Regions from separate parts of the Methylophilus sp. TWE2 genome, predicted to be linked through region 1. Evidence: predicted binding sites of a transcription regulator. Region 1 holds the regulator's gene; the other holds the start of a gene.

The links. Region 1 encodes sigma-54, which starts transcription at its own class of promoters, with help from an activator protein. Its sites were predicted from a motif close to TGGCACNNTTCCTGCT; they were not measured.
Region 2: a site for sigma-54 is predicted at 5,375-5,390, ahead of ACJ67_RS10320 (CmpA/NrtA family ABC transporter substrate-binding protein). Genes of this name have one in related genera too.

Annotation. Positions count from the first base shown of each region.
Region 1 is NZ_CP012020.1:2,816,497-2,824,132, reverse strand. Features, by position in the region: gene speD (adenosylmethionine decarboxylase) at 1-340, shown strand, start outside; gene gltA (citrate synthase) at 394-1,683, opposite strand; gene ACJ67_RS13325 (anhydro-N-acetylmuramic acid kinase) at 1,847-2,974, opposite strand; gene tyrS (tyrosine--tRNA ligase) at 3,090-4,325, shown strand; gene ACJ67_RS13315 (RNA polymerase factor sigma-54) at 4,371-5,921, opposite strand; gene lptB (LPS export ABC transporter ATP-binding protein) at 5,928-6,674, opposite strand; gene lptA (lipopolysaccharide transport periplasmic protein LptA) at 6,686-7,342, opposite strand; gene lptC (LPS export ABC transporter periplasmic protein LptC) at 7,358-7,636, opposite strand, start outside.
Region 2 is NZ_CP012020.1:2,187,562-2,195,197, reverse strand. Features, by position in the region: gene cobA (uroporphyrinogen-III C-methyltransferase) at 1-561, opposite strand, end outside; gene ACJ67_RS10335 (hypothetical protein) at 585-2,015, opposite strand; gene ACJ67_RS10330 (ABC transporter ATP-binding protein) at 2,100-2,909, opposite strand; gene ntrB (nitrate ABC transporter permease) at 2,933-3,859, opposite strand; gene ACJ67_RS10320 (CmpA/NrtA family ABC transporter substrate-binding protein) at 3,878-5,179, opposite strand; gene ACJ67_RS10315 (bifunctional protein-serine/threonine kinase/phosphatase) at 5,437-7,251, opposite strand; gene cynS (cyanase) at 7,284-7,636, opposite strand, start outside.

The DNA of each region.
Region 1 (7,636 bases):
GATGGCCAATTTACATGAGGTGGATCCAGGGTTGACCTTGATGACCCGTGTAGACGACTGTCAGCACTTTTGCCGAAAAGTGGTCAGTGATGCAGGATTGACTATTGTCGGCGAGAGTTTCTATGGCTTTGGTCAGGGGCAGGGTGTGACTGGTGCGCTGGTCCTTGCTGAGTCGCACTTGACGATACACACGTGGCCGGAGTCGCGTTATGTGACTTTGGATGTGTTTGTCTGCAACTATCAAGAGGACAATTCAGATAAGGCGAGCCACGTGTTTGAGGCAGTGATCGCTGCATTCTCTCCGGGGCATGTAGATCGGTTCGAGGTGCAACGAGCATAATCCTAAAATAAAAACGCCGGAGAAATCCGGCGTTTTTATTGTGTGTTGCTATGTTAACGCTGATGCAAAGGAACGAATTCCCGACGTTCAGACCCCACATACAATTGGCGTGGTCGACCAATTTTCTGCTCAGGATCGGCATTCATTTCACACCACTGGGAAATCCAGCCTGCGGTGCGCGCAAGCGCAAAAATGGCGGTGAACATGGAGTTAGGAATCCCCATGGCGCGCATGACGATGCCGCTGTAGAAGTCAACGTTCGGGTACAGTTTGCGTGAGACGAAATATTCATCTTCGAGCGCAATTTTTTCCAGTTCCATCGCCAGTTTGAACATCGGATCATCATGTAGTCCCAGCTCATTGAGCACTTCGTGACAGGTCTTGCGCATGATAGAGGCGCGCGGGTCCATGTTGCGATAAACACGGTGACCGAAACCCATCAGGCGGAAGCTGTCGGTTTTATCTTTGGCGCGATTGATAAATTCACCAATACGGCTGACATCGCCGATTTCTTCCAGCATATTGAGGGTGGCTTCGTTGGCACCACCATGTGATGGGCCCCACAGCGAAGCAATCCCCGCAGCGATACAGGCGAATGGATTGGCACCACTTGAGCCTACCAGTCGCACAGTGGAAGTCGACGCGTTTTGCTCATGGTCTGCGTGCAGAATCAGGATGCGTTCAAACGCGCGGGCCAGAATCGGGTTAGGCACATAATCCTCACAGGGTGTGGCGAACATCATATGCATAAAGTTTTCAGCGTAACCCAAGTCGTTTTTGGGATACATGAATGGTTCGCCGATATTGTATTTGTAGCTCCAGGCGGCGATGGTAGGCACCTTGGCCAACAGGCGCTTGGCGGCAATTTTGCGTGATTCCGGGTCTGTGACATTGTTGTTGTCCGGGTAAAACGCTGCCATGGCGCCCACCACAGCAATCATGACCGCCATCGGGTGCGCATCACGGCGGAAACCTCGGAATACATTGCTCATCTGGTCATGTAACATGGTGTGCTTGCGGACGGTGCCAACAAACTCTTCACGTTGTTGCAGGGTGGGCAATTCCCCATGTAAAAGCAAATGTGAAACTTCCAGAAAGTCACAATTTTCTGCTAGCTGTTCAATCGGGTAACCGCGGTAGTAAAGCAGGCCTTGCTCACCATCAATGAAGGTAATGCCAGAGTTACAGGAGGCGGTAGACATAAACCCGGGGTCGAACGTGAAATAACCGTGTTTTCCCAGGCTGCGGATGTCAATGACATCCGTACCCAGGGTGCCTTTTAATACCGGTAACTCAATCGAGGTGCTGTTGTTGTCAAAGGTAATGGTCGCTTTGGTAGCCATAAGGTACTCTGTTTCAGTCAAGGTTGTATAAATTATACGCAATCGTTTTTGAATATGGGTGTTAGTGCGGGAAATAGCTGGGAAAAGTTAAAAAATCGTCTTGAATCCTGCACCAGTTTAAATCAAACAGTGAGTGCACTTGCACTGCTTTAGTGTGTCAGGCCTATCCGGGGTAAATAGCCCCTAATATGCGTGGCCCTGCCGCACCGGTGACCGCTGGCAGATTCCCCGGCAAGTGATCTATGCAACGTTGCGCCAGCCATGCAAAGGCAACGGCTTCCACCCAGTCTGCATCCACACCCAACACATCGGTGCGCTGTATCGAAAGCCCACACAGCGCTTGTAACCTGTCTATCAAGGCCAGATTATGTGCGCCCCCACCACAAACGTACACTTCTTCTGCGCCGGGACAATATTGCTGCAAGGCCTGCGCAATGGTCACGGCAGTGAGCTCCAGCAAGGTGCGTGCGATATTTTGGGGGGTGTCAGAGTGCATGGCCAGATGTTGCGCTAGCCACGCCTGATTAAATAAGTCACGCCCCGTACTTTTTGGGATGGATTGTGCAAAATAAGGGTCGGATAATAGGGACTGCAGTAGGCTGGGATTGAGTTCCCCTCTCACTGCCCACGCGCCACTGGCATCATAACTGTTGCCGGTATGCTGTAATGTCCAGGCATCCATCAGCAGGTTGCCCGGGCCGGAGTCAAAGCCGGTCACTTTGCCATTCACAGGTAAATCACTGAGGTTAGCAATGCCGCCTATATTGACAATCACGCGGTGTTTATCAGGTGCAGCAAAGATGGCCTGGTGAAATGCGGGGACCAGCGGCGCGCCTTGACCGCCTGCAGCAATGTCGCGGCTACGGAAATCACCTACGACCGTAATCCCGGTCAATTCGGCCAGACGGGCATGGTTGCCCAGCTGCAGGGTATAGGCTTGTCCTGCTGTTAAATCAGGGCAGTGACGTACGGTTTGTCCGTGGCAGCCTATTGCAGTAATTTCGCCGGCTGTCAGGTTGGATGCAGACAATAAGCCATTCACCGCTTGTGCGTAAAGATCAGCCAGGCGGTTGGCGATGATCGCCGCTTGGTGTAATTCATGCTGTGCTGGCGTATGCAAATCAAGCAATGATTGCTTGAGGTCCACCGGATAGGGCGCGAAATATTGTCCTTTTTGCTTCACAAGTTCACCCTGCTGCGAGACGACAACCGCATCTACCCCATCCAGACTGGTGCCGGACATCAGGCCAATAAACAGGCGGGAGGAAGTGGGTAATGCAGGAGGATTCATAGACATAAGTTTAACACTGACGTTGGCTGGCATACAGAAAAGCGCGGGATTACGTTAAAATAGGCGCTTTAACTTGATATCAAAGCGTGCCTCGAGCACGTTGCAGAAAATCCTTATGACAGACGTAACCCAATCCTCAGCCGTCGAAGTTTTAAGTCCGGAAATCGTGCAAGCGCTGGCGATTATCAAGCGCGGGGCAGACGAGCTGCTGATCGAACAAGAGCTGGTGGAAAAACTGAAAACAGGCAAGCCACTTCGCGTGAAGGCAGGTTTTGACCCGACCGCACCAGACTTGCATTTGGGGCATACGGTGCTGATTAACAAATTGCGCCAGTTGCAGGATCTGGGACACCAGATTTTATTCCTGATTGGTGACTTCACGGGCATGATTGGTGACCCCACTGGCAAAAGCGCCACGCGCCCGCCGTTAACGGTTGAGCAGGTGAAGCTCAATGCCGATACCTATGCCGAACAGGTATTTAAAATCCTGGATCCTGCCAAAACCGAGATCGTCTTCAACTCCAAATGGTTAAGCGAACTGGGCGCAGCTGGCATGATCAAGCTGGCAGCCAGCCATACCGTGGCGCGTATGCTGGAGCGTGATGACTTCTCCAAGCGCTTTAAAGGTAATCAGCCGATTGCGATTCATGAGTTCCTGTATCCCTTGTTGCAAGGCTATGACTCGGTTGCCTTGCAAGCGGATTTGGAGTTAGGTGGCACCGACCAGAAATTCAACCTGCTGATGGGACGCGAGTTGCAAAAGCAGGCTGGTCAGTCACAGCAATGTGTCCTCATGATGCCCTTGCTCGAAGGGTTGGATGGCGTTAACAAGATGTCCAAATCACTGGGTAACTATATCGGCATTAGTGAAGCCCCGGAAACGATTTTTGCCAAGATCATGTCCATTTCGGATGAGTTGATGTGGCGTTATATCGATTTGTTGTCCTTCGCCTCATTGGAAAACATTGCACAATGGAAGGCCCAAGTAGCGGCTGGTGAAAATCCACGCAATATCAAGGTGGGGTTTGCACAGGAAGTCGTGGCGCGTTTTCATGGTCAGGCTGCAGCTGAAAAAGCCTTGCAGGATTTTCAGACACGTGCCAAAGGTGGTATCCCAGATGATGTGCCAGAGGTAGAAGTCATTATCGAGACTGACAGTATAGGCATTAGCCAGTTATTGAAGCAGGCGGGGCTGGTAGAAAGCACCAGTGAAGCAATGCGTGCAATACAGCAGGGCGGCGTCAAGCTGGATAGCGTCAAGGTTGAAGACAAGAATCTACCATTGTCTAAAGGTGTGACGGTGGTCGCCCAAGTGGGCAAGCGCAAGTTTGCAAAAATCACGATTAAATAAAGACGCTCGAGCAATAAAAAAAGGCCGCATCTGCGGCCTTTTTGTTTAAAGCGATTTGCGTAAATTGGCGGGCGGAATATTCAAAGACTCACGGTATTTGGCAATGGTACGCCGCGCGACCACAATGCCTTGTTGAGCCAAGGTATCTGTAATCTGGTTATCCGAGAGCGGTTTTTTCGGGTTTTCTTCTGCCACCATTTGTTTGATCAAGGCGCGGATGGCCGTCGCCGAGCAAGAGCCGCCCGCATCAGTTGCCACCGAACTGCCAAAGAAATATTTGAGCTCGTAAACGCCACGCGGTGTGAGCATATATTTATGCGTGGTGACTCGTGAAACAGTGCTTTCATGCAAATCTAGCTCTTCGGCAATTTCACGAAGCACCAATGGCCGCATGGCAATGTCGCCATGCTCAAAGAAGTTGCGCTGACGGTCTACAATCGCTTGCGACACGCGCAGAATGGTGGAGAAGCGCTGCTGGATATTTTTGATCATCCATTTTGCTTCCTGCATCTGGCTTTGCAGATACTGGCCTGAGCTTTCGCGGTTGCGTTTGAGGATGTCAGCATACAGTTGGTTGATACGCAGTTTGGGAATCACGCCATCGTTGAGCGATGCGACCCAGATACCTTTGATTTTTTTGACTACCACATCATGCTGGATAAAGTGGTCGTGACTAAAGGTGGCAAATTCGCTGCCAGGTTTGGGGTTTTGCTGGCGAATGAGTTGTTGCGCTCCTTTCAGTGCGGTTTCATCGCAACTGAGCAGTTTGCGCAATTTGACAAAGTCTTTATTGGCCAGCAGGGCCAAATGATCTTTTGCGAGTGCCATGGCCGTACGTAAATAAGGCGTTTCTGACGGCAAGTGTTGCAGTTGCAATAACAGGCATTCCCGCAAGTCACGGGCTCCGACACCTACCGGGTCCAGGTTCTGTATCAGTTTGAGTGCGGTCTCAAGTTCAAGCAGCTCAACTTCGAGCTCAAGCGGCAGGTGTTCAACAATTTCCTGCAAGTCTTGCTCAAGGTAGCCGTCGTCATTTATGCTGTCGAGCAGCAACTTGACCAGCGTCATGTCACGCTGTGACAGATGCGCCAGTTGAATCTGGTCCAGTAAATGCTCGCGCAGGCTGATATTGCTGGCATCCTGCCGCGAAAAATCACTATCCTCATCATCAAGGTTGTTGCGGCCTGCCTCATCCCAGTTGCTGGTGCTGCCAAACTCTTCGTAATTATCTTCAAATTCGGGAGGGTTGAATTCTTCGCTGAGATTGGCCAGTTCGCCTTCATTGCTGCCAAGTTCATCATGTAAGTCTTCGCGCAGCGTCTCGGCAGGTGCAGTAATTTCTTGCTGGGTGGCCAGGTCAAACGAGTTGGCATCGTCTGCATGGACTGATTCGATAGCTTCGGTAGGGGTTGCTGAATTGTCCTCAAACTCGCCTTCTTCTCCATCGGCCATCTCCAGCAACGGGTTTTCCTGAAGAATGGTTTCCAGCTCCTGGCTGAGCTCCAATGTGGATAACTGTAACAGACGGATAGACTGTTGTAGCTGCGGAGTCAGTGCCAGGTTTTGTGAAATGCGTAATTGCAGGTTTTGCTTCATAACAAATTACAACCTAAAGTTCTTACCCAGGTAAACTTCACGAACACCTTCATTCTGGATGATTTCGTCGGGTGTGCCAGCCGCAAACACGGCGCCTTCATTGACGATATATGCGCGATCGCAAATGTCCAGAGTTTCGCGTACATTATGGTCAGTGATCAAGATGCCAATATTCTGGCTGCTCAGGTAGCGGATGATTTTCTGGATCTCAATCACTGCAATTGGGTCAATCCCGGCAAAGGGCTCGTCTAGCAGGATGAATTTCGGGTCCGTGGCCAGGCATCGCGCGATTTCCACACGACGGCGCTCACCGCCAGACAAGCTCACGGCCTGGCTGTTGCGGATATGCTGGATATGCAGCTGGTCCAGTAATGATTCCAGCCTTGCCTCACGCTCTTCGTCGTTATAGGGACGCGTTTCCAGAATGGACATAATATTGTCGGTGACCGACATTTTACGGAAGATGGAGGCCTCTTGCGGTAAATAAGCGAGTCCCATGCGTGCGCGCTCATGCATGGGCGCGTGGCTGACATCGGCCCCATTCAGGCTGATTTCACCGTCGTCCAGGGCCACAAGTCCGACAATCATGTAAAAGCTGGTGGTTTTACCAGCACCATTGGGGCCCAGCAAACCAATGACTTCGCCACTGTGAAGCTCCAACGTCGTGTTTTTCACTACTGTACGGCCCTGATAGGCTTTTTTTAGGCGACTGACGTGTAAATGATTATGTTCTGATAAAGCGCTTGTCTGCATGGGCCAGGTCTTTACGGTTGCTCTTTCTTAGGTTCGCTGCCAGCATCGCCGGGTACCGGCTCAACTTTGAGTTGCAGTGAACGGTTCATGCGCAGGCCTTGCTGCGAATTGGGTTTGTTATCAATCACTGGCGGGGTGGTTTTGTTTTTCGGCTGGATGGTTGCCTTGACGCGGCTACCTGCGGTGCCATTCGGGTTGGCTTTGGTGCCACCGATCACTTCAGCATATTCAGCATTGGCGTCATAGCTGATGTAGTCGCCAGTCACGATATCTTCACCGCGTTTGACCCAGGCATTGGTATAAAGTTGTACCTTGTCCATGCGGGCGTTGTATTCAATACGCTGGCCACTGCCTTGCATCCACTCATCCTTGCCCGTGCGCTTTTGCTTGAAGGTGGTTGGGTTACCCGTGCAGGTGCTGTGCTGGAATCCATCCTGGTCTTCTCGCACAATCATTTTGTCAGCCTTGATCTGCAAGGTGCCTTGGTTGAGGATGACATTGCCGGTGTAAACACTGATTTTCTTGGCGTCATTCACAGTCACCGTGTCAGCCTCCAGCTCAATAGGCTGGTCACGGTCCGATTCTTCAGCCAATACGCTGGTTGACCAATGTAGTAATGTCCATAAGGCCAAACAGCTGACATAAAATAATGGCTTGTGCGTATTCAACTCATTTCTCCAGAATCAACGACCCTTACGGTTTCCTATTTCTTTCCGATTACCTATTTTTTCGGCAGGTTTTGTCGGGGTTGCAGCTTTGGCTGCGTCAGGTGCACGCTCATAATGCACGTGCACCCGGTTAAATAATTGCGTGGTCTGTGCCTTGTTATCAAAGCGCAGGCCGGTACCGGTAATGACGGTTGCCGGTTTTTGATAAATCTTGACCGGTAAGTCGGTATAAGCGACTTCGGTATCGGGTTCCATGGTTAACTGTTCAGTGTGGAGCTGCATTTCACCCTTTTC
Region 2 (7,636 bases), 630 kb from region 1:
CATGCCGGCAGCAATGAGCCCGCGGCTGATGTCTGGCAGGTGCTGCATGCCCATGTAAATTACCAGCGTGGTATGACTCTCCACCAGGGCTCGCCACGGCAATGGCTCCCCGTCCTGGGTGTGACCGGTAATCAGCGTGACACCATGGTTGTAACTGCGGTGGGTGGCTGGCACTTCCATACTGGCGCAGGCGCTCAAACCACTGGTCATGCCTGGAATAATTTCATAGGGGATATTTGCCGCTCTTAACGCCAGCATTTCTTCACCGCCCCGGCCAAAGACAAAAGGGTCGCCGCCCTTGAGGCGGACAACCACTTGTCCCTGTTCGGCCAGTGCGACCAGCATGCGGTTGATGAAGTGCTGCGGGGTAGACTTGCAGCCGCCACGCTTGCCAACCGGCACGATGCGTGCCTGCGGGCAATGCGCGAGCAAGGCCGGATTGACCAGGTCATCGACCAGCACAACCTCTGCTTGCTGCAGGACCTTGATGGCCTTGAGCGTAATGAGGTCGGGATCGCCGGGTCCGGCACCCACTAAATACACTTTTGCGGCTGAAGTCATAGGCAGTTCCTTACTTGGTTAAATCAAAAGGTATACATGGCAGTCAGCCATAATTTTTCTGTGTCCTGGATGCGGCCGCGATTACTGGCTGCATTGGTCACAGTATTGGCAGCGGCTGCGTACTGGTCATCTTCGGTATATTTGCCATACTCGAGTTTGGTCATCCAGTTCTTGTCCATATTCCAGGTCACGGCGGCATTCCACTCGCGGCCATAACGGTGACCGTTAGCGCTGGCGCCACCATTCACGGTAAAAAAGTCTTCATCAGAGCGAATGTCGTGGTAGTCGACGAAAAACAGGAAGTCGCCATATTTGTAGGTGGCGGTGATAAAGGTGTCTTTAATACCCTGACGTGGTGTGACCAGAAATTTGTCTACCCAGCCCTGGAACAGGTGGTTGGTGCCAAACGGAGTCTGGAAGGCATACTGGCCGTCGTTGCTGGAGAGCAGTTCCTGGTCAATGCGCAGGTTGAAGTTGTCTATGCCAAAGCCGCCACCCAGTTTGTAATAGTGGGCGTCAATACGACTGTCACCGCCTTTGTAATCCGTCTGCTTGGCGTATTCCGCCGTGTAATGCGCACGGTAATTAGGTGTGAACGGATGGGTACCATCCAGGCGTAAACCGATAATTTTGTTCGATTGGTCTGCCAGCAGATTGGCGCCACCCGCGCCAAACCAGGCATTGCCCAGGCCCAGGTTCTCAAAGTTTGAAAAATAACCATAACCGACCAGGAATTCGGTAGGCGAGATGCGATAACGTGCATTAGCGATTTCGAGATCACCACTGCGGTGTGTGGTGAAAATCTGACGTACACGGTCAAAGTGGGCCAGAAAGATTTCGGTGTCGGGAATGCTTTTGTTAAATACCGAGACGCCATCGAACACTTGCGTATTCTGACGGAATGCAATGTCACCAATGAATCGTACATTGTCTAAATTGACGATTTGGCGCCCGGCACGCACGCGGGTGTTTTTGATGCCAGTCCAGTCCACAAACAGCTGGTTAAAATCCGTGTAGTCGGGATCCACCACCTTGGCATAGTTGATTCTATCGCTTTCGTTGGAAGCACCATTGGTGCGGACGGTGTTGGTGCCGTCATTGAAGTCATCCTTCAATTTGCTGACATTAGTAATTTGTGCCGCAAAGCTCCAGTTATGGTAAGGCGCCGTTTGCCAGCCAATCAGGCTGCGCAGTGTCACCGCATTGGCATTATCCAATTCGCGGGCGCCAGTCGGGTTTGCACTACCATTAGCAAAAGCACCAGGTTGCAATCCATCCTGGTCTACATGCTCATAGCGCAATCTGAAACTGGTCAGGTTTTTACCGGTTTTAATGGCGTCCATAAAAGTGTATTCAGGGATAACCTCTTCTTCAGCCATCACCTGCTGGCTCAGTGCTGCCAGTAAAATCGCGAGTGAAACTTGACGCAGGCGTGGGTGTGAGTTAGCTTTCATGTGTTGCTCCTTTTTCAATGTGGGGGTAACCATACTTCGATGAGGTGTGGATGCTGGCGGGTGACCGCCCGTCAGCATCATTTTTTATGCCGCCTTTTTGGCGTGTCTTTCATACAAAAACTTCAAGACCTCGCTACGCAGATGCGTGTAAGCCGGGTCTTCTACCAGCTCCAGGCGTTTGCGCGGACGTGGCAGATCAACCTCTAAAATTTCACCAATCGTTGCTGCCGGGCCATTGGTCATCATGACGATGCGGTCTGATAACAGTACGGCTTCGTCGACATCGTGTGTGACCATGACGGCCGTGCAACCGGAACGGGACATGATGGCCATCAGCTCGTCTTGCAGTCCGGCCCGGGTGAGTGCATCCAACGCACCAAACGGCTCGTCCAGAAGTAGCACTTTGGGCTCCATGGCCAGGGCGCGGGCAATGCCCACGCGCTGTTTCATGCCGCCGGAGATTTCATTCGGGCGTTTTTCCACGGCGTGGCTTAAACCAACGAGTTCCAGCGCGGCACGTGTACGTTCGGCTAATTGCGTCGGTCCTTCCGTATCACCAAACACACGCTCCACCGCCAGGTAGACATTTTCAAAACAGGTCAGCCAGGGCAGCAGAGAATGGTTCTGGAACACGACAGCGCGTTCTGGGCCAGGCTTGGCAATTTCGCGGCCGGCACAAAACAGGTAGCCTTCAGTAGGCTGCAGCAAACCGGCAATCAGGTTGAGCACGGTAGATTTACCGCAACCTGAGTGACCGATGATGGAAATAAACTCGCCTTCACGGATATTCAGGTTGATATCTTTAAGTGCCTGGAAGCTGCCTTTTTTGGTTTGAAACGTCATGTTGACGTTTTCAATCAGGACATAACGGTCTTGCATCATATTGTTCGTCATAGTGGTATTCCTTTAGCAGCGGGTTATTCGTAGCTGTAGCGTTTTGCCACCAGCACCAGGCATTGTTCCAACAGCAGGCCGACAATACCGACAATAAAGATGGCGATGATGATGTGTTCAACATTGAGGTTGTTCCACTCATCCCACACCCAGAAGCCGATGCCCACGCCGCCAGTCAGCATTTCTGCTGCCACAATCACCAGCCAGGCTGCACCGATGGAGAGACGTACGCCCGTCATCATGTAAGGCATCACGTATGGCAACAGGATTTTGGTGACGATTTTCCACTCAGATAAATTGAGCACCTTGGCGACATTCATATAGTCTTGTGGCACCTTGCTGACACCGACGGCAGTGTTGATGATCATGGGCCACACGGCAGTGATGAAAATAACCCAGATCGCAGCAGGGTTAGCTGCCTTGAAAACAAGCAGGCCAATCGGTAACCAGGCCAGTGGCGAGACTGGTTTCAGCAAGCTGATGATAGGCGCAGCCATTCTCGACATAAACGCATAACGGCCTATCACAAACCCCATCGGGATACCGACAACGGCTGCCAAAGCAAAACCGGTGGCGACCCGTTTGAGTGAGTTAAGGATGTTCCAGCCGATGCCCATATCATTCGGGTTGTTGATGTAAAACGGATCACTGAACAACTCAACGGCTGATTGCCAGGTCTTGACTGGGCCCGGCAAGCCTTGTGTGAGCGCAGACACCGTGGCCCAGATGGCAGCAAATATCAGCAAGCCAGTCACAGGCGGCAACAGCCATTCAAATACGCGTTTGGCGGTTGCCGCCCATGCTCCACGTTTCTGCAAAAGCGGGGCGGCTGCTGTCGCTGTGGTTGAGAGAGGTTTAACCACAGCAACAACTGGTTTAGCAGGCACTGTTTTCACAGTTGGCTCGCTTGTTTGCATAGTCTTTTCCTTGTTAAAGCTGACGACACTCATGGTGACTCTCCTCTAAAGTTAAGCTTTAACCTTGAAACTGTTGGCGTAGGCTTTAGGATCCTTGCCATCCCACACCACGCCATCGATCAGCTTGCTGCTACGCATGACGTCTGTCGGTACGCTAATGCCCAGTGATTTAGCAGCTTCAGTGTAGATATCAATACGGTTCACTTTTTTGGCGATGCCCAGGTAGTCAGGATCGGACTTCAGCAAGCCCCAACGTTTATGCTGGGTGAGGAACCACATGCCGTCAGACAGGTAAGGGAAGCTGACCTTGCCATCGTTAAAGAACTTCATGTAGTTTGGGTCTTCCCATTTTTTGCCGATGCCATTGTCGTAGTGGCCGAGGAAGCGGCCTTCAATCACTTCTTCCGGTGCGTTGACGTAGGCTTTGCCGGAAATCAGTTTGGCCACTTCAGCGCGGTTCTTGGTCGCGTCGATATAGCGCGAAGCTTCGAGGATGGCCTTGGTGAGCGCCAGGGCCGTGTTGGGGTTTTTGGCAATAAAGTCAGCAGTCGTACCCAGGACTTTTTCAGGGTGGTCTACCCAGATATCTTGTGTGGTGGCCACGGTGTAGCCGACCTTGTCATAAATGGCACGCGCATTCCAGGGTTCGCCCACGCAGTAACCGTCCATATTGCCAATACGCATGTTTGCCACCATTTGTGGCGGAGGCACCACGATGGTTTTTACGTCCTGCATCGGGTTAATACCATAGTTGGCCAGCCAGTAATACAGCCACATGGCGTGCGTGCCTGTCGGGAAGGTCTGGGCAAAGGTAAAGTCACGGTTTTCGTTATCGAGCAGGCGTTTTAATGTGCCGCCGCTGGTCACGCCTTTTTCCTTGAGCTGGTTTGCCAGTGTGATGCCCTGGCCGTTATGGTTCAGCGTCATCAGGATACTCATGTCTTTTTGCTGACCACCGATACCCATCTGCACCCCATAAATCAGGCCGTATAACACGTGGGCAGCGTGCAACTCACCATTCGCCAGCTTGTCACGTACGCCAGCCCAGGAGGCTTCTTTGGAAGGGACAATCTTGATGCCGTATTTTTTATCAAAACCCATCTGGGCGGCGACGATAATCGGTGCACAGTCAGTCAATGGAATAAAGCCCACTTTGACTTCTGTGATTTCTGGCGCATCAGAGCCTGCGGCCCAAGCCTGGCTGCGAATGACAGGCGGCACCATGTTCATCATTGCGGCAGCACCGACAGCGCCCGCAATGGCTTGGCGGAAAAATTGGCGGCGCGTTTGGTCTACGGATGTGGCCTGAACGACAGTCGTCTCGACTGCGGTTTTCTTGTCAAAACTACTCATGTTTTCTCCCTGGTAAAGTGAAATTAACTGGAAACGCAAAAACAAAAAGGCGTCCTGAGTGCAAACGGTGTTTTGTTTGCACTCAGGACGCCTTTGTCCGGGTTACTTACTAATCTATATATCAGCTGCTATTGATGGGCATGTCTCCGTTGACAGGTCCCTGGCAGTTAAGAGTTTGACTCTTGCTTGTCTTAAAGCAAGTGGTGTGCCAGCTTGAAATTTAAAATTAACTACATGATATATATAAGTATTTTTATTTATTTGGCTTGGCAGGCAAGCGGGCGGTGGGTTGAATCGCACTGCTTTTGTGCGGCTTGCTCAAGATTGGCGCGCTCGGCCTGCTGCTGGTTGGCCAGCATGCCCAACAGCACAAAAACCACGCAGGCCAGCAAAAAACTCAAGCCGCGCCAGAACGCCAGTGGATGTCTTTGCAGCAACGCAGGATGGCTGTGGCGGTTAAATGCAGGGTTGGGTGTACGTAAGTCGAACACGAACTCAGACAGGCTGGGGTAGCGTTTTTCCGCATAGGGGTGTACAGCGCGTGCAATGGCCTGATCCATCCAGGCCGGAAAATCCGGTTGTTCGTAGCGGATATCGCGGTAATACAAACGCAAGCGGTCATCACCGTGCTTAATTTTGGCGACCTCGGTGCCATAGGGCAGTTTTCCGGTCAGTAACTGATAGGTAATACATCCCAATGCAAATAAATCACTTTGCACACTGCCAGGCTGGCCGATAAACTGCTCTGGCGCAGAATATTGCACGCTGCCCAACAGCCCCCATGTCTGTGTGTGGCTGTACATTTCATCCAATCCTGCCACGCTGACTGCACCAAAGTCGATCAGCGTGATTTTGCCATCCTCATCAATCAGGATGTTGGCCGGTTGCAGGTCCTGGTAGACCATTTCCAGACGATGAAACGCTGCTAGTGCATTGGCAAGCTGCTCTACAATGTGCCTGACCATCTCCAGCGAGGGTTGCGGATGATCCAGCATCCACTGCTGCAGGGTCTGCCCTGGCACATACTCCATCACACTGTAAAGAGACTGCCGCTGTCTTTCAGAAGCGAAAGGGCGCAACACATGCCGGTGCTGGATGCGGCGGCCGATCCACTCCTCCAGATAAAATCTTTCCAGCGTTTCGGCAGAGGCCGCTAAATCCGTGGCCGGCACTTTCAGCACGACCTGACTGCCCGTGGGTATGTCGCGGGCAAGGTAGACCTGACTGCGGTGACTTTGATGCAGTACACGCAGGATATGGTAACCCTCAAACTGCTTACCTTCTTCAAGGGCAGGGGGCAGTGGCAAAGCGCTTAAGGCCTGATACAGCGATGCCACATCATGGTCGGGCAGTTGTAGCAAGCGGACGGCGATGGCGGTCAGGTTGTCGGCACTGCCGCGCTCGTGTGCCAGCGCCACCCATTGCTGGCTCACCTGGGCCAAGTCAGTCTCTGAGTTAAGCAGTGTCAGGATGTCATCACTTTTTAAGTGATCATAGACACCATCAGACATCAATAGATAGACGTCACCGACTGTTACTTCATGGCTTGTATAGTCAATTTCCAGATGCGGGCTCATGCCCAGGGCACGTGCCAGGTAACTGCGATTTTCCTCGCCCCAGAAGCGATGGTCTTCTGTCAGTTGCTCTAAATGACCAGCTCTGACACGGTAAACGCGGGTGTCGCCCAGGTGAAAAATATGCACCATGCGCGACTTAATAACCAGCGCACTAAATGTACAAACAAACCCTTTGTTTTTATCAAAACGATGTGGGCTGCGGAAAGTCTGTGCATTTAGCCATGAATTAATCGCCAGCAACACATGCTGCACTGAAGACTTGACTGACCATTCGATGGGGGTGTGGTAATAGTCCTCAAGAAACCTCGTGATGGCGATTCGGCTGGCTTGATCGCTGACATCGCTGCTGCTGATGCCATCTGCAATGGCAAAGGCAGCGCCTTTGCTGCTCAGCGCAGGCGCTTCGGGAACGCGTCCACCTTCGGCATCCTGATTGACTTGTTTGCGTCCTGCCTTTGAGCAGGCACCCTTATCGACAATCAGTTGCTTTTGCATACAATAAAGCTGCTTTAGATGGATGCGACGGATTAATAGGATTTATAAGGCAGGAACTTACCGCTCATGGTGATGTTGACACGGTCACCTTTAGGATCAGCTTCGCGTTTAATCTCCATATTGAAATCAATCGCACTCATGATGCCGTCACCAAACTCTTCGTGAATCAAGGCCTTAAACGTGGTGCCATAGACACTGATTAATTCATAAAAGCGATAAATTAAAGGGTCCGTTGGCACAGCCGTGGGCAATGAACCCTTATAAGGCACGACTTGTAATTGCGTGATGGCGTCAGGCGGTAGTTGTAGCATGCTGCCTATGGTGCTGGCTTGCTCTGCGCTGAGCGTCATTTGTCCCATGAGCGCCGCGGTTGTCCATTCTTTAC